DNA from 2 places in the Nonomuraea sp. IBHARD001 genome. Region 2 is predicted to be linked to the other one. Evidence: riboswitches for the same ligand, from Rfam matches in the RefSeq annotation. Region 2 holds a riboswitch; the other holds the start of a gene.
What was found. Region 2 has a riboswitch for S-adenosylmethionine ahead of thrC (threonine synthase). Riboswitches for the same ligand answer to the same signal wherever they lie in the genome.
Positions count from the first base shown of each region.

Region 1: another riboswitch for S-adenosylmethionine. It lies ahead of ACTWNK_RS41465 (aminotransferase class V-fold PLP-dependent enzyme); the one in region 2 lies ahead of thrC (threonine synthase).

Region 1 is NZ_JBWBBW010000002.1:8,799,095-8,811,134, reverse strand. Features, by position in the region: gene ftsH (ATP-dependent zinc metalloprotease FtsH) at 1-1,319, shown strand, start outside; gene folE (GTP cyclohydrolase I FolE) at 1,316-1,897, shown strand; gene folP (dihydropteroate synthase) at 1,973-2,947, shown strand; gene ACTWNK_RS41500 (nuclear transport factor 2 family protein) at 2,944-3,390, shown strand; gene folB (dihydroneopterin aldolase) at 3,380-3,745, shown strand; gene folK (2-amino-4-hydroxy-6-hydroxymethyldihydropteridine diphosphokinase) at 3,840-4,340, shown strand; gene ACTWNK_RS41485 (DUF3180 domain-containing protein) at 4,337-4,792, shown strand; gene ACTWNK_RS41480 (acyltransferase family protein) at 4,800-5,870, opposite strand; gene ACTWNK_RS41475 (NADH-quinone oxidoreductase subunit D) at 5,867-7,036, opposite strand; gene ACTWNK_RS41470 (DoxX family protein) at 7,159-7,848, shown strand; gene ACTWNK_RS41465 (aminotransferase class V-fold PLP-dependent enzyme) at 7,859-9,166, opposite strand; SAM riboswitch class IV at 9,215-9,330, opposite strand; gene ACTWNK_RS41460 (TerC family protein) at 9,432-10,175, shown strand; gene ACTWNK_RS41455 (cytochrome P450) at 10,185-11,384, shown strand; gene ACTWNK_RS41450 (cation:proton antiporter) at 11,385-12,040, opposite strand, start outside.
Region 2 is NZ_JBWBBW010000002.1:8,378,228-8,390,267, forward strand. Features, by position in the region: gene ACTWNK_RS39750 (DUF4097 family beta strand repeat-containing protein) at 1-512, opposite strand, end outside; gene ACTWNK_RS39755 (hypothetical protein) at 889-1,290, opposite strand; gene ACTWNK_RS39760 (HelD family protein) at 1,319-3,346, shown strand; gene ACTWNK_RS39765 (FAD-dependent oxidoreductase) at 3,317-4,738, opposite strand; gene groL (chaperonin GroEL) at 4,822-6,447, opposite strand; gene ACTWNK_RS39775 (cold-shock protein) at 6,822-7,022, opposite strand; gene ACTWNK_RS39780 (MoaD/ThiS family protein) at 7,322-7,597, opposite strand; gene thrC (threonine synthase) at 7,628-8,881, opposite strand; SAM riboswitch class I at 8,897-9,036, opposite strand; gene ACTWNK_RS39790 (RNA polymerase sigma factor) at 9,121-9,675, opposite strand; gene ACTWNK_RS39795 (alpha,alpha-trehalose-phosphate synthase (UDP-forming)) at 9,734-11,167, shown strand; gene ACTWNK_RS39800 (MFS transporter) at 11,194-12,040, shown strand, end outside.

The DNA of each region.
Region 1 (12,040 bases), 420 kb from region 2:
GTGAGGCCGGAGTGCCCTTCTACTCGATCTCGGGCTCCGACTTCGTCGAGATGTTCGTCGGTGTCGGCGCCTCCCGGGTGCGCGACCTGTTCGAGCAGGCCAAGGCCAACGCGCCCGCCATCATCTTCATCGACGAGATCGACGCCGTCGGCCGCCACCGCGGCGCCGGGCTCGGCGGCGGTCACGACGAGCGCGAGCAGACGCTCAACCAGCTCCTCGTCGAGATGGACGGCTTCGACGTCAAGGGCGGCGTGATCCTCATCGCCGCGACCAACAGGCCCGACATCCTCGACCCGGCGCTGCTGCGTCCCGGTCGTTTCGACCGCCAGGTCACCGTCGACCGGCCCGACCTCGAAGGCCGCAAGGGCATCCTGCGTGTGCACGGGCGGGGCAAGCCGTTCGACGGCGACGTCGACCTCGACGTCATCGCCCGCCGTACCCCCGGGTTCACCGGCGCCGACCTGGCCAACGTGATCAACGAGGCGGCGCTGCTCACCGCGCGTGCCGACCAGAAGCTCATCACGATGAGCGTGCTGGAGGAGGCCATCGACCGTGTCATGGCAGGACCCGAGCGCAAGACGCGGGTCATGTCGGACGCGGAGAAGAAGATGATCGCCTACCACGAGGGCGGCCACGCCCTGGTGGCGCACGCCCTGCCCAACTCCGACCCGGTCCACAAGATCACCATCCTGTCGCGAGGCCGCGCACTCGGTTACACGATGACGCTGCCGATGGAGGACAAGTTCCTCGCCACGCGCTCGGAGATGATGGACCAGCTCGCCATGCTGCTCGGCGGTCGCGCCGCGGAGGAGCTCGTCTTCCACGAGCCCACCACCGGCGCCTCCAACGACATCGAGAAGGCCACCTCGATCGCCCGCCGCATGGTCACCGAGTACGGCATGAGCGAGCAGCTGGGCGCGCGCAAGTTCGGCAGCGGCAACAGCGAGGTCTTCCTCGGCCGCGACATGGGCCACGAGCGTGACTATTCCGAGAAGATCGCCTCGACGATCGACGAGGAGGTCCGCAGGATGATCGAGAGCGCGCACGACCAGGCGTGGGACATCCTCGTGACCTACCGTGACGTGCTCGACAACCTCGTCCTGCAGCTCATGGAGAAGGAGACGCTCTCCCGCCAGCAGGTGGTGGAGATCTTCTCCTCCGTGGTCGTCAAGGAGCACCGCCCGTCCTACTCGGGTTACGGCAAGCGCCTGCCCTCGGACCGGCCGCCCATCCTGACGCCGAAGGAGCAGTCGGCCAACGGCAACGGCTCGCTCACCTCCGGCCAGCAGGACGCTCTGCCGTCTGGGGAAAGTGCGTGACCAAGCACGACAACGTCGACTCGGCCCGGATCGAGAAGGCCGTCCGCGAGATCCTCTTCGCCATCGGTGAGGATCCCGACCGTGACGGCCTGCTCGACACCCCGGGCCGGGTGGCGCGGGCCTACGCCGAGCAGTTCGCCGGGTTGCACCAGAAGCCGGAAGACGTTCTCACCAAGGTCTTCGACGTCGATCACGACGAGATGGTCCTGGTGCGCGACATCGAGGTCTACTCCACCTGCGAACACCACCTGGTCCCTTTCCACGGGGTGGCCCACGTCGGCTACATCCCCAACGAGAAGGGCCAGGTGACCGGCCTGTCCAAGCTGGCACGCCTGGTCGACCTCTACGCCCGCAGGCCGCAGGTGCAGGAGCGCATGACCTCGCAGATCGCCGACGCGCTGATGAGCGTGCTCGAACCGCGCGGCGTCATCGTCGTCGTGGAGTGCGAGCACCTCTGCATGACGATGCGCGGCGTGCGCAAGCCGGGCGCCAAGACCATCACATCGGCCGTGCGCGGCGACTTCCGCAACAGCGACAAGACGCGCGCAGAGGCGATGTCGCTGATCATCGGCCGCTGATTCGTTATCGTTCGTTATCCACAACCCTGGACCCGCGACGTGGATGGCCATGCCCGAACACCTAGTCTTGTCGGCATGAAAAGCGTGCCGGGGCTGCCAGCGCAGGAGCGCTGCCTCGTCATGGGCGTGGTCAACGTCACCCCCGACTCCTTCTCCGACGGCGGTCTCTGGTTCGACGAGCGCGCCGCGATCGAGCACGGCCTCGAGCTCGTCCGCCAGGGCGCCGACCTCGTCGACGTGGGCGGCGAGTCCACCAGGCCCGGCGCCGCGCGCGTCGGCCTGGAGGAGGAGCTGGCCAGGGTGGTGCCGGTGATCAGGGCGCTCAGCGCCGAAGGCGTGGCGGTGAGCGTCGACACGATGCGCGCCGAGACCGCCGCCGCGGCCGTCGAGGCGGGCGCCAGGCTGGTCAACGACGTGAGCGGCGGCCTGGCCGATCCCGAGATGCCGAGGGTGGTCGCCGCGACCGGCGTGCCCTACGTGGTGATGCACTGGCGTGGCCACAGCCATGACATGGACTCGCGTGCCGTCTATGCCGACGTCGTCGCCGAGGTGCGCGAGGAGCTGGCCAAGCGGGTCGCGCTGGTGCTGGCCGAAGGCGTCGAGGAGAGCCAGATCGTGCTCGACCCCGGCCTGGGCTTCGCCAAGCACCCCGAGCACAACTGGGACCTGCTCGCCGGCATCGGCCAGTTGGAGGAGCTCGGCTTCCCGCTGATCATCGGGGCCTCGCGCAAGAGGTTCCTCGGCCGCCTGCTCGCCGGTCCCGACGGCACGCCCCGCCCCTTCGGCCACAGCGACGACGCCACGCTCGCGGTGACCGCGCTCGCCGCGCAGGCGGGCGCCTGGTGCGTGCGGGTGCACGACGTGAGCGCCAACGCCGACGCCGTCAGGGTCGCCGCGGCCTGGCGCGCGGCAGCGCTGAGCAGGGCCGCCGCCGTCCCCGCTGATTCTGCCTTGTCCAGCGGCGCCTTTGGGAAGGGGCACATGAGCCAGCCAGTCGTGCAGCGTGCGGAGTCCGGGACTCCTCAGCGCGGTCAGGAGGAGGGCGCATGAGCGTCGACACGGCCGCGATCGAGACGATCAACCAGTCGTTCTACACGGCGATCGAGAACGGCGACCTCGATCGCATGACCGAGATCTGGGCCGAGGACTCGGCCGACGGCCAGGTGAGCTGCGTGCACCCCGGCTGGTCGCTGCTGGCCGGGCGCGGCGAGGTGCTGCGCTCGTGGGCGCTCATCATGGCCAACACCACCTACATCCAGTTCGTGCTGACCGACGTGCAGACCCAGGTGCTCGGCGATGCCGCCGTCCTCACCTGTGTGGAGAACATCCTGACCGCGGGCGACGAGGGCGACTCCAGCTTCGCCGCGGGCAAGGTCGTGGCCAGCAACGTCTACATCCGCACCGGCACCGGCTGGCGGCTGTGGATGCACCACGGCTCCCCGGTCCTGCAGGGCGAGGACGACGACGAGGAGGAGGGCGACCTTGACCGCTGACCGGATCACGCTCAAGGGCCTGCGCGTCAGGGGCAGACACGGCGTCCTGGCCGCCGAGCGGGAGCTCGGCCAGGAGTTCGTGCTGGACGTCACGCTCTTCCTCGACACCGCACCGGCCGCGGCGGGCGACGACCTGACCAGGACCGTGCACTATGGCGAGCTGGCCGAGGCGCTGGCGAAGGTCGTCGAGGGCGAGCCGGTCGACCTCATCGAGACGCTGGCCCAGCGCCTGGCCGACGTCTGCCTGGCGAGCGACCTCGTGCACGAGGCCGAGGTCAGTGTGCACAAGCCGAGCGCCCCCATCCCGCTGCCCTTCGACGATGTGATCGTCACCATTCGCCGGAGCCGCGCATGACCTGTCGTGTACGGGTAGGTCCCCGGCACACGAGAGATCGCACGAGGACCGGAAACCAGGCATCGACAAGCCCGTTTCCGAGGGGAGCGTCGCTATGAAGGTCGTCATCGCCCTGGGCTCCAACATGGGCCGCCGTCTCGACACGCTCCAGCAGGCCATCGACGCGCTGTTCGACGCGCCAGGGCTGGAGTTCACCGCCGTGTCGCCCGTCTACGAGACCGACCCGGTGGGCGGCCCCGAGCAGGGCGCCTACCTCAATGCCGTCGTGCTGGCCGAGACCACCCTCGACCCCCGCACGCTGCTGGACCGCACCCAGGGTGTGGAGAACTCACTCGGCAGGGTGCGTTCCGAGCGCTGGGGCCCGCGCACGATCGACGTCGACCTCATCCTGGTCGGCGACACCGTCTCGGACGACCCCGAGCTCACCCTGCCGCACCCGAGGGCACACGAGCGCGCCTTCGTGCTCGTGCCGTGGGTGCTGCTCGACCCGGTGGCCGTCATCCCCGGCCACGGCCAGATCGCCCAGATCCTGCCCGGCCTCGACCAGCAGGGTGTGCGGCTGCGCACCGATCGCACGCTCCAGGGGCCGTCGTGAAGCCGACACGTGTCGCGCCGCTCGCCGTCATCGTCGTCGTCGTGGCGCTGCTCACCTGGATGATCGTGCGCATGTTCTACGCCACGCTGCCGATGGTGCCGTGGACGGCCATCCCCACGGTGTTGCTGCTGGCGGTCGGCGAGGCCTACACCGGCTCGATGACCAGGGCCAGGATCGCCCGCAAGCCCGACACCAAGCCCGTCGAGCCGCTGGCCGTCGCCAGGCTGGCGGCCCTGGCCAAGGCGTCGGCCTACGCGGGGGCGATCTTCGCGGGCCTGTTCGGCGGCTTCACCCTGCACACGGTGCAACTGCTCGACCGCGAGCGGCCGCGCGAGGACTTCTTCATCGCCACCGGCTCCTTCCTGGCGTTCGTGGTCCTCATCGCGGCGGCCCTCTATCTGGAGTACTGCTGCCGCGCGCCCAAGGACCCGAGCGAGCCCGAGCGGCCGTAGCGGCCGTTCAGCGCGTCGTGCGCCTGCCGAACAGCCAGATGACCGGCAGGGTGCACAGCAGCGGCCCGAGGATGGCCAGAGGGCGCTCCAGCCACCACACGAGGTCCGGCGGCACCTCCTGCCCCAGGTGCCCGAACAGCCACCAGCCGAGCGCCAGCGCGATGGCCATGCCGGTGGTGTGGAAGAGGAACAACGGCAGGGCGAATCGGTTGATGACCTCGTTGACCCGGCTCCAGCGCGGACGCTCCAGCAGGCGTTCCATGGCCGGGCGCAGCACCTCCACCAGCCCGATCTGGAAGATGAGCAGCGCCACGATGACGAAGGTCGGCGGCGCCATGTTGGACAGCTTGTCGCCGGGCACGCCGACCATCGAGCCGGGATACAGCCCGGAGTAGACCAGCCCGACCAGGGCGAACAGCCCGGTCCACAGCACGGCGAAGTCGTAGCGCCGTGGCAGTGCGACCACCCGGTCGTAGAAGAACCCGGCCTGGTGGGCCAGCCCCCAGACGAACAGCATGTTCAGCCAGGCGATCCACTCCACCCCGTAGCGCAGCCGTACCACGTCGACCACGAGCGCGGCGCCGCCGAGCCAGATGAGGGTCAGCACGTCGTAGCGCCGATGCAGCCAGAGCGAGATCGGCAGCAGCGCGATGAGGACCAGGTAGACGCCGAGGAACCACAGCGGGCTGAGCACGAGCAGCACCACGCGCCAGACCCACTCGATCCGGAACATCAGCGTGATCGTCACGCCGATCGCGATCCACACGCCCGACAGCGTCAGCGCGGGCACGGCCAGCGCCTTGATCCGGCGCAGCACGAACGCGCCGATGCCGACCCCGCGGGCCTGGGCGCGCTGCCACGACAGCAGGTGGACGTGCCCGCCGACATAGAAGAACAGCGGCAGCACCTGCAGCAGCCAGGTGAGGATCCACAGGCCCGAGGTGAAGCCGAGCGGACTGGTCGGGGACGGCCCTTCGGGACCCCACTGCAGGATGGTGAACGCCCAGTGCCACACCACCACGACGATCAGGCTGAGGGCGCGCAGCCAGTCGACGTACTTGTCGCGCTCGGTCTTCACTTGTCGATGTCGCCGACCACGAAGAACATCGAACCGAGGATCGCCACCATGTCGGCGACCAGATTGCCTGGCAACATTTCGCGTAGCACCTGCACATTGTTGTACGAGGCCGAGCGCAACTTCATGCGCCACGGCGTCTTGTCGCCCTTGGAGACCAGGTAATAGCCGTTGATGCCGAGCGGGTTCTCGGTCCAGGCGTAGGTGTGGCCCTCCGGGACCTTCAGCACCTTGGGCAGTCGCTGGTTGATCGGCCCCTGGGGCAGCTCGCGCAGCCGCTCGACGCAGATCTCGGCGAGGTCGAGCGAGACCTTGACCTGTTCGAGCAGCACCTCGAACCTGGCCAGGCAGTCGCCTTCGGTCCGGGTGACGACCTTGACGGGCAGCTCGGCGTAGGCCAGGTACGGCTCGTCGCGGCGCAGGTCGAAGTCGACGCCGGAGGCTCTGGCGATGGGGCCGCTGACGCCGTACTGCAGGATGGTGTCGCGGTGCAGGACGCCCACGCCTCTGGTCCTGGCCAGGAAGATCTCGTTGCCGAGGAGCAGGTTCTCGATGTCGGGCAGGCGGCGGCGTACCTCGGTGAGGGTGTCGGCGACGCGGCCGAGCCAGCCCGCCGGCAGTTCCTCCTTGAGCCCGCCGACCCGGTTGAACATGTAGTGCATGCGCCCGCCGGAGATCTCCTCCATCACGGCCTGGACCCGCTCGCGCTCGTTGAAGGAGTAGAACAGCGGGGTGATGGCGCCGAGCTCCAGCGGATAGGAGCCGAGGAACATCAGGTGGTTGAGCACCCGGTTGAGCTCGGCCAGCAGCGTGCGCGCCCACACGGCCCTGACCGGCACCTCCATGCCGAGCAGCCGTTCGACGGCCAGCACGACGCCGAGTTCGTTGGCGAAGCCCGACAGCCAGTCGTGCCGGTTGGCCAGCATGATGATCTGGCGGTAGTCGCGGACCTCGAACAGCTTCTCCGCGCCCCTGTGCATGTAGCCGATGATCGGCTCGGCCGCGCTGATGCGTTCGCCGTCGAGCGTGATGCGCAGGCGCAGCACCCCGTGTGTCGACGGGTGCTGCGGGCCGATGTTGAGGATCATGTCCTCGGTGGCGAGCTCCTTGTCGGCGTGCGTGCCGACCAGTGCGGCACCGGCGCCGATTCCGACCACCCGTTCTGTCATACCCGCCATGCTGCCACCGGCGGTGGACGGGGGCCAGCACGGTCAATGGTCAAGGAACGGTATGAAACCGCATCTTCGCAGGTGAAGCGGGGAGAAATGTCGTGAATGGGGGGAGTTTCAGGATGAAGCGAGTCACCTTTGATATCGCCGCCCTGATCGCTCGTGTCACCATCGGCGTGATCTTCGTCGCGCACGGATGGAAGAAGTGGGACGCGGGCCTGGACGCGACGACGACGATGTTCACCCAGGCGGGAGTGCCGCAACCACAGCTGGCCGCCACCTTCACCTCGCTGGCCGAGATGGTGGGAGGCGCCTTCCTGATCCTCGGCCTGCTGGTCAGGCTGGCCGCGCTGGCGCTGCTGGTGGTCTCGGTCGGCGCGATCGTGTACGTGCACGGGATGAACGGGGTGTTCGTCACCGACAACGGCTGGGAGCTCGTGGGCTCGCTCGCCGCCGCCTGCGTGCTGTTCCTGGCGCTCGGCGGAGGCAGGATCGGCATCGACGGCATCTTCGCCGCCATGTTCGGCAGGCGCGCCGAGCGCCGGGCGGCCGAACAGCAGGCCGAGGTACGGCGTGCCGCACCCGAACCGCCGTCCGGCGTCACGGTCATCACACCCGACCCGGCGGCGGCTCCCGAACTGCCGCTGCCCAAGCAGGGCAGGCAGGCCCAGGTCATGGACGACCCCACCGCGCCGCAGCCCGCCGTACCCGGGCCGAGGGCCACCTCCGGCGGGCAGGAGTGGAGCGAGGAGGACCTCAGGGACATCGACGCCCTCTTCGCCGACCAGCACAAGCAGGAACCGCGCACGTAGCGGCGGCGGCTCAGCGCGAGGTCAGCTCGCGCAGGGCCGTCACCAGGCGGTCGACGTGCTCCTGCGTGGAGCCGAGCCCGATGGAGGCGCGCACGGCCGATGCGGTGCCGTCCTCGCAGCCGCCGTCGGAGGCGTCCAGCAGGTACCTGACGAAGGGGTGGGCGCAGAACTTCCCGTCACGCACGCCGATGCCGTACTCCGACGACAGCGCCTCGGCCACCTCGCGTGCGGTGAAGCCGTCGACGACGAACGAGACGATGCCCACCCTCGGGTGCTCGGGGCCCCACAGCGACAGCTCGTGCACCGCCGGGATGTCGGCCAGGCCCGCGCGCAGTCTGGCGATCAGGCGCTCCTCCTCGCGGACGAGGGCGTTCCAGCCGGTCGCCGACAGCGCGTCGCAGGCGGCGGCCAGTGCGATGGCGCCCAGCACGTTCGGCGTGCCCGCCTCGTGCAGCTGCTCGGCGTCCTGCACCCATTCCACGCCCTCGTCGGTGACCGCCTTGGTGGCGCCGCCGCCCCGCAGGTACGGCTCGGAGTCGGCCAGCCAGTCCCGCCTGCCGATCAGCACGCCCGCACCGAAGGGCGCGTACAGCTTGTGCCCGGAGAAGGCCACGTAGTCGAGGTCGAGCGCGGTCAGGTTCAGCCTGCGGTGCGGGACGAGCTGGGCGGCGTCGACGAGGATGCGGGCGCCGTGCCGATGCGCGATGTGGGCCAGCGCGGCGATCGGCCACAGCTCGCCCGTGACGTTGGAGGCGGCGGTCACGACCAGCAGCTTGGGCCCCTCGACGGCGGCCAGCGCCTCGTCGACGGCGCGCACGGCCTCGCCGGGGAAGGCCGGAGGCGCGAGACGCACGGCATCGGGCCAGGGCAGCAGCGAGGCGTGGTGCTCGGTGTCGAAGACGACGACGGTCGTGCCTTCGGGCAGGCACGAGGCGAGCAGGTTGGTGGCGTCGGTGGTGTTGCGCGTGAACACGACGGCGTCGTCGGGCCTGGCCCCGGCGAAAGCGCGCACGGTGTGCCTGGCCTGCTCGTAGCGTGCGGTCGTGAGCTGCGAGGCGTAACCGGCGCCGCGGTGGACGCTGGAGTAGGCCGGGAGCGCCGAGGCCACGGCCGCGCTCACCGGCTCGAGACACGGCGCGCTCGCCGCGTAGTCGAGGTTGGCGTAGGAGACCAGCCGGCCCCCCTTGACCGGCACCTCTAGATCGGCCCCGAGCACGGCGGGCAGCGCCCGGGCGTCGGGCACGTCGGCCACGACGGACGTCTGGGCGGGTGACGTCTGGGCGGGTACGGAGCCGTTGAAGATCGTCAGAGTGGACACGCCAGGCCTCCAGAAGGTCATCGGACCTCGGCCGTGGCGATGTCGGCTGGCCCGCGCTTGCCTGCCACACCTCGTGACAGGCCAGGTCCTCACCCGGGGCACCCCGCCGCGAGCGCGAGGGTTGCCGGCCAGCAAGCCGGGGCTGTGTGCTGGCACTCATGACCTACAGCCCGAACTATAACCGACGCTTGGCCCGATTCCGCAAGTCCAGATGTGATCATGAGATCGGCGAACTTCTGCAAACCTTCGCTCGTTAAGGCATGTCATGGACTGGCTGACCGACCCGCAAATCTGGATCGGCTTCCTCACACTGGTCTCGCTGGAGATCGTGCTGGGAATCGACAACATCATCTTCATCTCGATCCTGGCGGGAAAGCTCCCGCCCGAACAGCGAGACCGGGCCCGCGTGCTCGGTCTGGCCGCCGCCCTGATCAGCCGCCTGGCTCTGCTGTTCGCCCTGAGCTGGGTGGTCAAACTCACCGCGCCGCTGTTCGTGGTGCTCGGGCAGGAGATATCGGGCCGGGATCTCATCCTGCTGTTCGGCGGTCTGTTCCTGCTGGCCAAGAGCGTGCTGGAGATCGGCTCCGCGATGGAGCACAAGGAGCACGGGTCGAAGAAGAACGGCAAGCCCGTGTCCTTCACCTCGGTGATCCTGCAGATCATGGTGCTCGACATCGTGTTCTCGCTCGACTCGGTGATCACCGCGGTCGGCATGGTGGACGAGCTCGGTGTGATGATCGCGGCCGTGATCGTGTCGGTGCTGGTCATGCTCTTCGCCTCGGGGCCGATCTCGCGCTTCGTGGACAAGCACCCGAGCATCAAGATGCTGGCGCTGTCGTTCCTCATCCTCATCGGCGTGGTGCTCATCGCCGAGGGCCTCGGGCAGCACATCTCCAAGGGCTACATCTACTTCGCCATGGCGTTCTCGCTGGCTGTGGAGCTGCTCAACATCAGGGTGCGCAGCCGGGCCAAGGCGGTCGAAAGTCAGAGCACGGAGTCGGCCGACTAGCATGAAGTGGTGCGCTTTGATCCCTGGAATCCGGATTTCGTAGCCAGCCCGTACGCCGCATACGCCGAGTTGCGGCAGCAGGCGCCGGTCAGCTTCTTCGAGCCGACGGGCCAGTGGCTGGTGGCCAGGCACGCCGATGTCAACGCGTTGCTGCGCGATCGGCGGCTCGGCCGTTCCTATCTGCACGTCGCCTCGCACGAGGAGTTCGGGCAGCAGGGCGAGCCCGAGTTCCAGGAGCCGTTCTGGCGGGTGGTCAGGGCCGGCATGCTCGACGTCGAGCCGCCGGTCCACACCCGCCTGCGCAGGCTGGTCTCCAAGGCGTTCACACCGCGCATGGTGGAGTCGCTGCGCCCGAGGGTGCACGAGATGGCCGAGAGCCTGGTCGACGCCTTCGTGGCCAAGGGAGGCGGCGACCTGATCTCCGAGGTGGCCGAGCCGCTGCCGGTGACGGTGATCGCCGAGATGCTGGGCGTGCCCGAGTCCGACAGGCACCTGCTGCGGCCGTGGTCGGCCGACATCTGCGGCATGTACGAGCTCAAGCCCTCCGAGCAGACCCAGCACACCGCCGTGCGCGCCGCACAGGAGTTCTCCGACTACCTCAAGGTGCTGGCCAGGGAGCGGGCCAAGAACCCGGGCGACGACCTGATCAGCCTGCTGGCCCAGGTCGCCGACGAGGGCGACAGGCTGACCGAGGACGAGCTGGTCGGCACCTGCGTGCTGCTGCTCAACGCCGGGCACGAGGCCACGGTCAATGTGACCGGCAACGGCTGGTGGTCGCTGTTCCGCAATCCGGAGGAGCTGGCCAGGCTGCGCGCCGACCACTCGCTGCTCCCGACCGCGATCGAGGAGCTGATGCGCTGGGACACCCCGCTGCAGATGTTCGAGCGTTGGGTGCTGGAGGACATCGAGGTCGGCGGGGTGGCCATCCCCAAGGGCGTCGAGGTCGCGCTGCTGTTCGGCTCGGCCAACCGCGATCCCGAGGTGTTCGACGAGCCCGACAGGCTGGACGTGGGCCGGGTGGACAACCCGCACATCTCCTTCGGGGCGGGCATCCACTTCTGTCTCGGCGCGCCGCTGGCCAGGGTGGAGCTGGTGGAGTCGTTCGGCGCCCTGCTGCGCAAGGCGCCGAACATGGAGCTGCTCGCCGAGCCGGTGTGGAATCCCGGCTATGTCATCCGAGGGCTCCGCTCCCTGGACGTCGCCATCTGATCAGCCGGGTTGCGCGTGGGCGATCCGCGCGATCAACGGTTGCAGCATCCTGGCCGCGAGCGGTCCGAACGCGGCCAGGATCAGCACGTACGCCGCCGCGAGCGGTCCCAGGTCGGGATGCGCACCGGCGGCCACGGCGAGACCGGCGATGACGATGTTGAACTCGCCCCTGGGTATCAGCCCGATGCCCGCCCGTACCCGGCCCGCCCTGGCTATTCCCGCCCTCTTCGCCGCGAAGGCGCCCGTCAGCAGCTTGGTGACGATGCCGATCACCGCGAGCAGTGCGGCGAGCCCGGCGACCTGCCCGAGTTTGGACGGGTCGGTCTGCAGACCGAAGAAGACGAAGAACACCGCGGCGAACAGATCGCGCAGCGGCATCAGCAGGGCACGCGCCTCGTGTGCGAGCTCACCGGACAGGGCGATGCCCACGAGGAAGGCCCCGACGGCGGCCGAGACCTGCAACTGCTGGGCGATGCCCGCCACCAGCAGCGCCAGGCCGACGACCTTGAGCAGCAGCACCTCGTTGTTCGGACTGGCCACGAAGGCCTCGATGAACCGCCCGAAGCGCAACGCCACCACGAGGACGATGGTGACGGTCGCCAGTGCGATGCCGACGGTGACGGCGCCGCTGACGAAGCCGACCCCGGCCAGCATCG
Region 2 (12,040 bases):
GGGATCTGGGTGTAGGCGAGCCGCACATTGCCGGCGCCGCTCTCGGCGATCAGGCGCTTGCCCGCGAGCCCGGTCGCGGTGACGTCACCGGCGCCGCTCTTGACGTCCACCTCGCCGGTCAGCGCCTCCAGCGTGACGTCGCCGGCACCGCTGTCAATCTTGACGAGCAGGCCCTTCGGTACCTCCACGCGGTAGTCAACGCTGCAGTTGCTGAGGGTCTCCTCGCAGGCGTAGGTGACAACAAGGGAGTCGCCCCGCACATCGTGGCTCGCCTGGGGGCGCTTGCTCTGCCAGCGGTGGGTCTCGGTGACCCGGATACGGGTCCCGGTGGTCTCGGCGACCACGACGTCACCCGCTCCCGACCTCACGTCGAGCTTGGCGACGGCATCGGTGACGTCGTAGGAGACGACCTCCTTCGACGTCGGCTTGCCCACGTCCTGAAGGCCACAAGCGGTCAGGGAGAGGGCGGTGAGCAGCAGCGCCCCGGCGGCGACAACGTTCTTCTTCGTCATGTGTGCCAGCGTGTCACCGGTGTGGCCGCACCACATCCGGGTCCGTCCCTGAGGCCGCCCCTGGGACGACCCTTGATCACCCTGGGGTCGGCGGCGGTGGCACTGAGGGGGTGTGAGCTCGCGCGTCAGGGGTGACCTTGGACGCGCGAGCCGCTCCTCCCACGGCAGGTAGGGCCGAGGGACCTAGGTCCACGAAACTCCGCGGGCCGTCGACAATCGAACCACCCCCTCGCGCATACGTGCTCGGGCTTCTCCTCTGCGTGCAACCCACTAGCCCGAGGCCAGTTGCGACATACCCCCATGATCCGTCGAAAGCACTAGAAATGCCCGGCTTTTTCGGTATTTTTCGCTAAGTTGACGCAAAGTACGCCCGCGGCTACTCGGCGAATATTCCGCCCACGAAAAGCACACCCTCAGCGACGATCCACATGCCCACAGCGACGAAAAGCAACGACTCGTACCGCCGGGGCAACAGCCAGGTAGCCACCATGCAACAAGCCGCCACAAAAGCGAAGATCGCCGACAAAGTGGCGATCATTTCCAGGCGATTCGCACACCTGATCGGAGACTCTCCATCGGTGCAGAATGCCGCCAGTCCCCATCCGGCAAAGACCGAAAATCCCCACAACGCCGCAAGAAGAAGGCAGGCGACCGTCGGAAGAGCCGGGGGTATTCCCATCCGCGCACGCGTCACCCCCGTCCCGTACCCCGGGTAAATGCTTTGGAAGCGTTCCGCCAAGGCGATTAGGATGGTCGATTCGCTGCCCAGGACCACCACCTCCGTTCAGAATGGGAGGCGCTTTCGCGTGCCCGGACAACCACTCGCCCCCGACATACCCACCGACGTTCTCAGCGCCGAACAGGCCCACCTGGCCGATTCGCGCGCCGCGCTGACGGCCATGCGCCGGCACGCCCAGTCCCTGTCCGCCGACGCCGCGGGCGACTGGGTCTCACGACAGGTCCTTCAGGGCCTGCTCGACCAGCGGGTGGCCGCACTGGCCGACCACCCCGACACCCCGCTGTTCTTCGGCCGCCTCGACAGGGACGGCTCCGACGACCTGCCCGGCGTCATCTACGTCGGCCGCCGCCACATCCACGACGAGGGCAGCCGCCCCCTGGTCATCGACTGGCGCGCCCCGGTCTCCCGCGCCTTCTACCAGGCCAGCCCCGCCGACCCCATGAATGTCGTACGGCGCCGCCGCTTCGGCTACCACGGCGGCAGGCTGACCGCGTTCGAGGACGAGCCGCTGGCCCAGGGCGGCGAGATCGGCCCCTCCCGTATCCTGACCGACGAGATCGAGCGCCCCCGCACCGGCCCGATGCGCGACATCGTCGCCACCATCCAGCCGGACCAGGACGAGATCGTGCGCTCGGCCCTCGCCCAGACCGTGTGCGTGCAGGGCGCGCCCGGCACCGGCAAGACGGCCGTCGGCCTGCACCGCGCCGCCTACCTGCTGTTCACCCACCGCGAGCGGCTGGCCAGGTCGGGTGTGATGATCGTCGGCCCCAACCGCGCCTTCCTGTCCTACATCTCCTCCGTGCTGCCCGCGCTCGGCGAGGTCAAGGTGGACCAGACGACGGTCCCCGGCCTGCTCGGCGAGCACCACGCGGCCGAGCCGCCCGCCGTGAGCGCCCTCAAGGGCGACGCCCGGATGGCCGCCGTGCTCGAACGCGCCCTGTGGCTGCACATCGTCAAGCCCACCGAAGGCGTGGTCGTCTCCAAGGGCGCCTTCAGGCATCGGGTGCCCGACCACGAGGTACGCGAGATCGTCGCCTCCCTGCGCGGCACCACGCGCTACGGCCCCGGCCGCGCCGCACTCGCCCAGCGTCTCGCGCATGCCGTACTTGTCCGGATGGAACAGCGCGGCGAGTCGCCTGACGACCGGGTGCAGGACTCGGTGGCCAGGTCGAAGCCGGTCAAGCAGCTCGTCGACCAGGTCTGGCCGCGCGTGACACCCGAGCAGGTGCTGTTCAGGCTGCTGTCGGACGCCGAGTTCCTGGCCAAGGCCGCCAAGAGCGACCTCTCCCCCGACGAGCAGGTCCTGCTGGCCTGGCCCAAGCCGCCCAGGAGCTGGAAGTCGGCCAAGTGGGCCCCGGCCGACGCCGCGCTCCTCGACGAGCTGGCCGATCTCATCGAGCGCCGGCCCTCGATCGGCCATCTGGTCGTCGACGAGGCGCAGGACCTGTCGGAGATGCAGCTGCGGGCGCTCGGCCGCCGCTGCCGCAACGGCTCGGCCACCGTGCTCGGCGACCTCGCCCAGGGCACCACTCCCTGGTCGACCAGCTCGTGGACGACCGTGCTCAGGCATCTGGGCCAGCCGGAAGGCGAGGTCACCGAGCTGACACTCGGCTTCCGCGTGCCGCGCGAGGTCCTCGACTACGCCGCCAGGCTGCTGCCGTCCATCGCGCCGGACCTGGCCGCTCCCCGTTCGCTGCGGCCCGGCGCCGGGTCGCTCTCGGTGCGGCGCGGGGTGGCGATCCGGGACGCGATCAGCGAGGTGCTGGCCAGGGAGGGTTCGATCGGCGTGATCGTGCCCGACGCCGCCGTCGCCGAGGTCGACGCGGCACTCGACGGTGTGCCGCACGGCGTGCTCGGTCCCGACTCGACCGATGAGCACCGCCTGCTCGTCATCCCCGCCACGCTGGCCAAGGGCCTGGAGTACGACCATGTGGTGGTCGTCGAGCCGGCCGACATCGTCGCCGCCGAGGAGCGAGGCCTGGCCAGGCTGTATGTCGTGCTCACCCGAGCCGTCACCTCGCTGACCGTGCTGCACGACAGGGACCTGCCCGAGCAGCTCACCGGGTCAGTCCGGCCTGCCGAACCAGCGCTGTAGCGCGGCTTCCAGCGGTTCGGCGCCCGGCTCCCACGCCACGTAGCCGTCCGGCCTGATCAGCATGGCGGCGGGCGCGGGCTCCGCCGTCTTGGCCGTGGTCAGCAGGACGCGTCCTCGCCAGGGCGCGGCGGCGGCGCGCAGGGCGGGATCGTCGGCCAGGTCGAGCAGCACGCCCCTGCCGGGGTGCAGCAGCTCGGCCAGCCGCCGCTCGCCCTGCGCCGTCACCAGATCGCGATCGGCGGCGAAGCCGAGCGTGCCGGGATAGGTGATGTCGACGCCGGACAGCATCCGCGACAGATAGGTGTTGACCTGCTCAAGCCCCATCAGGTCGGTGAACAGCTCGCGCAGCGCGTCCACCGACGGGTCCGGGGCGGCCAGTGCGGTCTGCGCCCTGACGTTCCACAGCACGCGCTCGGCGACCGGGTGCCGCTCGGCGTGGTAGGTGTCGAGCAGCCCTTCGGGCGCACGGCCCGCGACGGTGGCGGCGAGCTTCCAGCCGAGGTTCATCGCGTCCTGCAGTCCGGTGTTGACGCCCTGCCCACCCCAGGGGAAGTGCACGTGCGCGGCGTCGCCCGCCAGCAGGACACGGCCGGCCCGGTAGTGCCTGGCCTGCAGGTTGGCATCGCCGAACCTGGTCAGCCAGCGCGCCTGCCGCATCGGGATCGGCTGTCCGGCGATGTGCTCGGCCTTGGCCCTGAGCTCCTCCAGTGTGAGCGGGGCCCGCCTGTCGGGATGCGGTCCGGTGAACTCGTAGGTGATGATCCGGCTGAGCCCCGCCGGGTTGAGGAATGTCATGATCCAGCCGCGTGGCGTGCGATGCCAGCCCGTCGGCGCCTCGTGCGGCCGTTCCAGCACGACGTCGCCCATGGAGGCGGCGATGGTGGGCCCGTGCCCGTCGAAGGCGATCCCGGCCGCCTTCCTGACCACACTGTGCGCGCCGTCGGCCCCGACCACGTAGGAGGCCGTGATCGGCGTGGGGCCCGCCAGCCGTACGTGGTCGTCGTGCTGGGTCAGGCCGGTGACCTCGTGGCCGCGCAGCACGGTCGCGCCGAGGTGGGCGGCCAGTTCGGCGAACACGTGCTCGGCCCAGGCCTGGGGTGAGGAGACGATCGCCGGGCCCTCCTCGACGACCACGCCGAGGTCGAGTTCGAACAGGCCGGAGAAGTGGAAGGCGAAGCCGCCGACGCCCGCCCTGTCGCCGTTGACGGCCTCAAGCAGCCCCCTGCGCTCCAGCGACTGGGCGGTACGCGCGTGCAGGGTGCCCGCCTTCGACCGGCCCGTCGGCTCGGCCAGGGCTTCGAGCACGACCGTCCTGACCCCCTGCAGGGCCAGCTCGTAGGCCGTCAGCATGCCGACCGGACCGCCGCCCACCACCGCCACGTCATAGTGCATGGTTCGATAGTACGGGATATACGTACGACGACGGCAAAGAAAGGGCCGGTCCCGCGAAGGGACCGGCCACTTCAGAGATGGACTTAGAAGTCCATGTCACCGCCGCCCGGCATCGCCGGAGCAGCACCAGCCTTCTCGGGCTTCTCAGCGATGACGGCCTCGGTGGTGAGGAAGAGCGCCGCGATGGAAGCGGCGTTCTGCAGCGCGGAGCGCGTCACCTTGGCCGGGTCGATGATGCCCGAGTCGAACATGTTGACGTACTCGCCGGTGGCGGCGTTGAGGCCCTCGCCGGGGGTCAGGTTGCGCACCTTCTCCACGACGACACCACCTTCGAGGCCGGCGTTGATCGCGATCTGCTTCAGCGGCTCCTCAAGAGCCTTCTTCACGATCGCGGCACCGGTAGCCTCGTCGCCCGACAGCTCCAGCTTGTCGAACGCCTTGGCGCCCGCCTGCAGCAGCGCCACGCCACCGCCGGGGACGATGCCCTCCTCGACGGCCGCCTTCGCGTTGCGAACGGCGTCCTCGATGCGGTGCTTGCGCTCCTTGAGCTCGACCTCGGTCGCGGCGCCGGCCTTGATGACGGCGACGCCACCGGCGAGCTTGGCCAGGCGCTCCTGGAGCTTCTCGCGGTCGTAGTCGGAGTCGGTGCGGTCGATCTCGGCGCGGATCTCGTTGACCCGGCCCGCGATCTGCTCGGCGTCACCGGCGCCGTCGACGATGGTGGTCTCGTCCTTGGTCACCACGACCTTGCGGGCGCGGCCCAGCAGGTCGAGGGTGGCGGTCTCGAGCTTGAGGCCGACCTCCTCGGAGATGACCTGACCACCGGCGAGGATGGCGATGTCGTTGAGCATGGCCTTGCGGCGGTCACCGAAGCCGGGAGCCTTCACCGCGACCGAGCGGAACAGGCCACGGATCTTGTTGACGACCAGGGTGGCCAGGGCCTCGCCCTCGACGTCCTCGGCGATGATGACCAGCGGCTTGCCGGCCTGCACGACCTTGTCGAGCAGCGGCAGCAGGTCCTTGTTGGCCGAGATCTTGGAGTTGACGATGAGGATGTAGGGGTCCTCGAACACCGCCTCCATGCGCTCGGGGTCGGTCACGAAGTAACCGGAGTTGTAGCCCTTGTCGAAGCGCATGCCCTCGGTGAGCTCGAGCTCGAGACCGAAGGTGTTGCTCTCCTCGACGGTGATGACGCCTTCCTTGCCGACCTTGTCCATCGCCTCGGCGATGAGCGCCCCGATCTCGGGGTCGGCGGCGGAGATGGAGGCGGTCGAAGCGATCTGCTCCTTGGTCTCCACGTCCTTGGCGAGCTTGGAGAGCTCCTCGCTGACGCGCTCGACGGCGGCCTCGATGCCCTTCTTCAGCGACATCGGGTTGGCGCCGGCGGCAACGTTGCGCAGACCCTCGCGAACCAGGGCCTGGGCGAGCACGGTGGCGGTGGTGGTGCCGTCACCCGCGACGTCGTCCGTCTTCTTGGCGACTTCCTTGACCAGCTCGGCGCCGATCTTCTCCCACGGGTCCTCGAGCTCGATCTCCTTGGCGATGGACACACCATCGTTGGTGATCGTGGGAGCGCCCCACTTCTTCTCCAGCACGACGTTGCGGCCCTTGGGACCGAGCGTCACCTTGACGGCGTCGGCGAGCTGGTTCATACCGCGCTCGAGACCGCGCCGCGCGTCCTCGTCAAACGCGATCATCTTGGCTGCCATAAGGCTAGACCTCCCAGATAACAGGGTGGCTTGCAGCGGATCGAGCCGACGCCCGCGACGGCATGGTGGGCCCGCACATCCGTTCGGCAGGCCCCATCGCCTCGATCCCCGTGTTGGCACTCGCCTGTAGAGAGTGCCAACGAACTGTTTAGCACTCTACCTGGTCGAGTGCAAGCCAGCGACCTGTCACCCCAGGTCAGATGGAGGCCGGGCAGACCAGACATTTGGGTCGTGACGCACACGCGGGCCCGATCCCCAGGGGACCGGGCCCGAGCACTAGAGCTGACAAGGAACACATGAGCCGATCAGGACCGGATACGGATCGACACGGACTGCGTTGCCGTGTGAGCCGCCGATGCCGGCCTGACGGATGCTCAGACCGCCCTGACGGATTCCGCCTGGGGGCCCTTCTGGCCCTGCGTGATCTCGAACTCGACCCGCTGGCCCTGCTCGAGAGCGCGGTAGCCGTCCATCATGATTGCTGAGTAATGGACGAAAACATCCTTACCACCGTCTACCGCAATGAAGCCGTATCCCTTGTCCGCGTTGAACCATTTGACGGTGCCCTGCGCCACTTTCCGACTCCTCTTACTGGGCTCCGAACCCCGCCCATTCCTCCGCGAGATCCGCGATCGTCCCGACTTATGGGGAAATCGCCAAGACGATCGTCCTCGACCATACCTGTGGCATGCCGTAGGGCAACAGAGTCAACAAGAAAACTACTTCTCCAGACATTTCCTTTGGTCTTTTGGTTAGTTCAAAATAAAACACTTCAGCGCCAGAAAACACAGAAGACCTCACCGGCTACACGGCGAGGTCTTCCAGGTCGGATCAGTGGGGAGGGCCGGCCGCACGCGACCGGAGCACCTCGGCGTCAGCCGCCCGCGACCGCGGGAATGATGGAAATCTGCACGTTGTCCGGCGTCGCGGTCTCCAGACCGTCGGCGAAACGGACATCCTCATCCCCGACGTAGACGTTGACAAAACGACGGATCTTGCCCGATTCATCCAGAATGCGGGCGCCGATCCCCGGGTAGTCGACGTCGAGCTTGCGCAGAACCTCGCTCAGCGTCGCGCCCTCGCCGCTCACCTCGGAGCTGCCATCGGTGTAGGTGCGCAGAATGGTGGGGATCCGCACGGAAACGCTCATGATTGTTACTCCTAAGGTTCTACAGAGGTCTTACAGAGCGGCGCGGAAGGCGTCGAGCGAGGGCCTGATCACCGCGCTGGGACCCGCGGAGACCGCGTCGAGCGTCTTGAGCCCGTCGCCGGTGTTGAGCACGACGGTCTCGGCGTCGGGGTCGAGCTGACCGGTCTCGACCAGCTTCTTCAGCACGCCGACCGTCACACCGCCCGCCGTCTCGGCGAAGATGCCCTCGGTGGTGGCCAGCAGCCTGATCGCCTCGACGACCTCGGCGTCGCTCACGTCCTCGACCGCACCGCCGGTGCGCCTGGCGATGTCGAGCACGTAAGGCCCGTCGGCCGGGTTGCCGATGGCCAGCGACTTGGCGATCGTGTCCGGCTTGACCGGCTGCACCACGTCGTGCCCGGCCTTGTACGCGGTGGCGACCGGCGAGCACCCGGTGGCCTGGGCCGCATAGATCTTGTACGGCTTGTCGTCGACCAGACCGAGCGCGATGAGCTCCTTGAACGCCTTGTCGATCTTCGTCAGCTGCGAGCCTGACGCCACCGGAATAACGATCTGGTCCGGGATGCGCCATCCGAGCTGCTCGGCGATCTCGTAGGCCAGCGTCTTGGACCCCTCGGCGTAGTACGGCCTGAGGTTGACGTTGACGAAGCCCCACTTGTCGCCCAGCGGGTCGCCGATCAGCTCCGAGCAGAAGCGGTTGACCTCGTCGTAGGTGCCGTCGATGCCGACGAGCTTGCCGCCGAACACGCGGGCCATGGTGATCTTGGCCTCTTCGAGGTCGGCGGGGATGAACACGCACGACTCGAGCCCGGCGCGGGCGGCCGCGGCGGTCACGGCTCCGGCCAGGTTGCCGGTGGACGAGCACGACAGCGTGTGGAAGCCGAAGTTGCGCGCCGCCTCGACGGCGATGGCGACCACGCGGTCCTTGAAGGAGTGGGTGGGGTTGCCCGAGTCGTCCTTGACGTGCAGCGAGCGAAGGCCGAGCGCGCGGGCCAGGTTGTCGGCCTTGACGAGCTTGGTCCAGCCGGGGTTCATGTTGGGCTTGGTCGCCACGTCGACGGGGACGGGCAGCAGCGAACGGTATCGCCAGATGTTGGCCGGTCCCGACTCGATCTGGGAGCGGGTCACGTCACCGAAGGAGTAGGCCACCTCGAGTGGCCCGAAACACTCCAGACAGGCGAAGCTCGGACCGAGGTCGTAGCGCGTGCCGCATTCGCGACAGGAGAGCGCGGCGGCGGGGCCGAAGTCGACCGTGGTGGGGGCTGACGTGGTTGCGAGCGCCATGGAAGCGAGGCCTTTCCCTCATCTTCGCCTGCGACCACCCTGATCACAGGCCGGAATTGGCACCTCGTCCCGGTCGGCCTCGTCACGTCACGAGATCAGTCCGGGAGGTTGCCGGGGCTTCGCAGGGCCGGTCCCTCCACCCCTCTGGATGAGCAATATGAAGTTGTCGAGCTGTCCAGCACTCTACCTGGCCGAACCCGTGAACTGACCATGCGTCTCACTGCATGAGACAAGTCATCTCATTGATAGGCCTCGCCGAGCGCCTGCTGCACGTACTTGCGTGCTTGGTGGATGCGCGACTTCGCCGTGCCGAGCGGGATTCCGAGCTGTTCGGCGACCTCGTTGTAGTCCAGTTGCACGATGTCGCGCAGCACCAGGGCCTGGGCCAGATCGGGCTTGTCGGCCTCCAGCGCCTCCATCACGTCGAGCAGGTCGAGCCGCGATCCGGCGATCACACTGACCCGCCTCGGGTCCGGCTTCTGCTGCAGGACGTCGTCCGAGGACTGCTCGGCCGCGCGCCGCTTGAGCGTGCGGTAGGTGGTGCGCGCGCAGTTGGCCGTCACGATGTGCAGCCAGGTGCTGAACCTGGCCCGCCCCTCGAACCGCGCGATGTTGCGCGCGACGGCCAGCAGCGTGTCCTGGCAGGCCTCCTCGGCGTCCTGCTGGTAGGGCAGGATGCGCGCGCAGTGCCGCAGCACGTCGGGTTCGATCCTCCGCAGCAGCTCGCCGAGCGCCCGGTGGTCGCCACCGGCGGCTGTGCGGGCGAGTTCCTCGGTTAGCTCATCAAGCGCCATAGCTGGGATCCTATGGTCGGGGGTCATGATTGGTTAACCTTCGTCAAAGGTGTGGTCCATGAACAGCGTGCTCGTCGCCTCCAACCGGGGCCCGGTCTCCTTCACCGTCTCCGACGAGGGCGAGCTGACCATGAGACGCGGCGCGGGCGGCCTGGTCTCCGCGCTGTCGGGCGTCGCCGGGCGCGACGGCGTGCTGTGGATCTGCGCCGCGCTCTCCGACGGCGACCGCGTCGCCGTACGGCAGGCCGAGGGTGGGCGGCTGGACGAGGCGGGATACGACACGGGGCCGCTGCGCATGCTGGACATCCCGCCCACGACCTTTCACCGGGCCTACAACGCCGTGGCCAACTCCACCCTGTGGTTCGTCAACCACCTGCTCTACGACATCCCCAACGCGCCGCACTTCGATGCGCGTTTCCGGCGTGAATGGGAGTCATACCGCGACTACAACGGCGCCTTCGCACTGGCGCTGGCCGAGGAGGCGGGGCACGGGGCGCGGGTCATGGTGCAGGACTACCACCTGACGCTGACCCCGGCGATGGTGCGCACCGAGCGGCCCGACCTTCGCATCGCGCACTTCTCGCACACGCCGTGGGCCCCGCCCGAGTACTTCTCGCTGCTGCCCGACGACGTGGCACGCGAGGTGCTCGAAGGCGTGCTGGGCGCCGACCACGCGGGTTTCCTCACCGCGCGCTGGGCGGGCGCCTTCATGGACTGCTGCGCCGCCCTGCTCGGCGCCCGGGTCGACAAGGTCGACGGCACCGTCACGCACGAGGGCCGCACGACGCGTGTCGGCGTGCACGCCCTGGGCGTCGACGGAGACGCGCTGAGCGAGCGGGCCGCCGAGCCGGACGTGGAGCTGCACGTGAGCGCGCTGCGCGAGCAGGTGGGCGAGCGCAGGCTGATCGTGCGCATCGACAGGACCGAGCTGTCGAAGAACATCGTGCGCGGCCTGGCCGCCTATCGCGAGTTCCTCGCCTCGCATCCGGAGTGGCACGGCAAGGTGGTGCATCTGGCCTTCGCCTACCCCTCGCGCCACGACCTGCCCGAGTACCGCGAGTACACCGCCGCCGTGCAGCGCTGCGCCAAGGAGATCGAGGACGAGTTCGCCACCGAGGACTGGACCCCGCTGCACCTGAACGTGCACGACGACTACCCGCGCTCGCTGGCCGCCTACCGCCTGGCCGACGTGCTGCTGGTCAATCCGATCCGCGACGGGATGAACCTGGTCGCCAAGGAGGGGCCGATCCTGTCGCCCGAGTGCGCCCTGGTGCTCTCCCGCGAGGCGGGCGCGGCGGCCGAGCTCGGTCCGCACGCGCTGGTGGTCAACCCCTACGACGTGTGCGAGACGGCGCTGGCGCTGCACGAGGCGCTGACGATGCCGAGGGCCGAGCGGGCACGCCGGGGGGCGGCGTTGCGGGCGGCTGCGACGGCGCTGCCGCCGCGACGGTGGCTGGCCGAGCAGCTTTCCGCCCTGAATGATACTTTTTAGGGGGAATTTTACCGAAGGGTGGCCGGGTGAGCGCGATCCAGACACTCCGCCTCACCCGCGATCGGCCCACCTGGCTGATCTACCTCCAGCTGTCCTGCTTCGCCACCTACATCTACGGCCTGAGCGCCGCCGTACCCCTGATCAGGATCGAGCAGGGCCTGACGAAGGCCGTGGCGGGCCTGCACGGCACCGCGATGGCCGTCGGGGCCGTCGCCGCCGGGCTCGCGCTGCCGTACCTCACCAGGAGGTTCGGGCGCAGGGTGACGATCTGGCTGGGGCTGGCCGGGATGTGCGCGGGGATGGGGCTCGTGCTGGTCCCCGGGCTGCCCGCGACCCTGCTCGGGTACGGCCTGGCCAGCGGGTTCGGGTCGGCCGCGCTCTACGCGATGATGGCGGCGCTGAGCGACCTGCACGGGCCCGCCGGACCGGCCGCGATCAGCGAGGCCAACGCCGTGGGCGTCACCGTCGGGGTGGCCGCCTCCTTCCTGCTCAGCGCCGCCGCCTCCAGCGCGCTCGGCTGGCGTGCCGCACTCCTGCTCACCCCCGTCGGCGTCGTCGCCCTGGCCCTGGCGATGGGCAGGGTGGCGCTGCCCGTCGCCGTCGAACCCGCGCCCTCACCCGGCGGCCCCACACCCTCCGGCGGGTACGGCTGGCGCTTCCATGTCGCCGGTGGCGTGCTGTTCGCCATCGTGGCGCTGGAGTTCTGCTTCAACCTGTGGGCGGCCGAGCTGTTCGCCGCCCGCACGGGGCTGAGCGCGGCCACGGCGGCGACCGGGCTGACGGCGTTCACGGCGGGGATGGCGGCGGGCAGGTTCGGCGGGGCCAGACTGGCCCTGCGGATGCGGCCGGCGCCGCTGCTCATCGGCGCGCTGG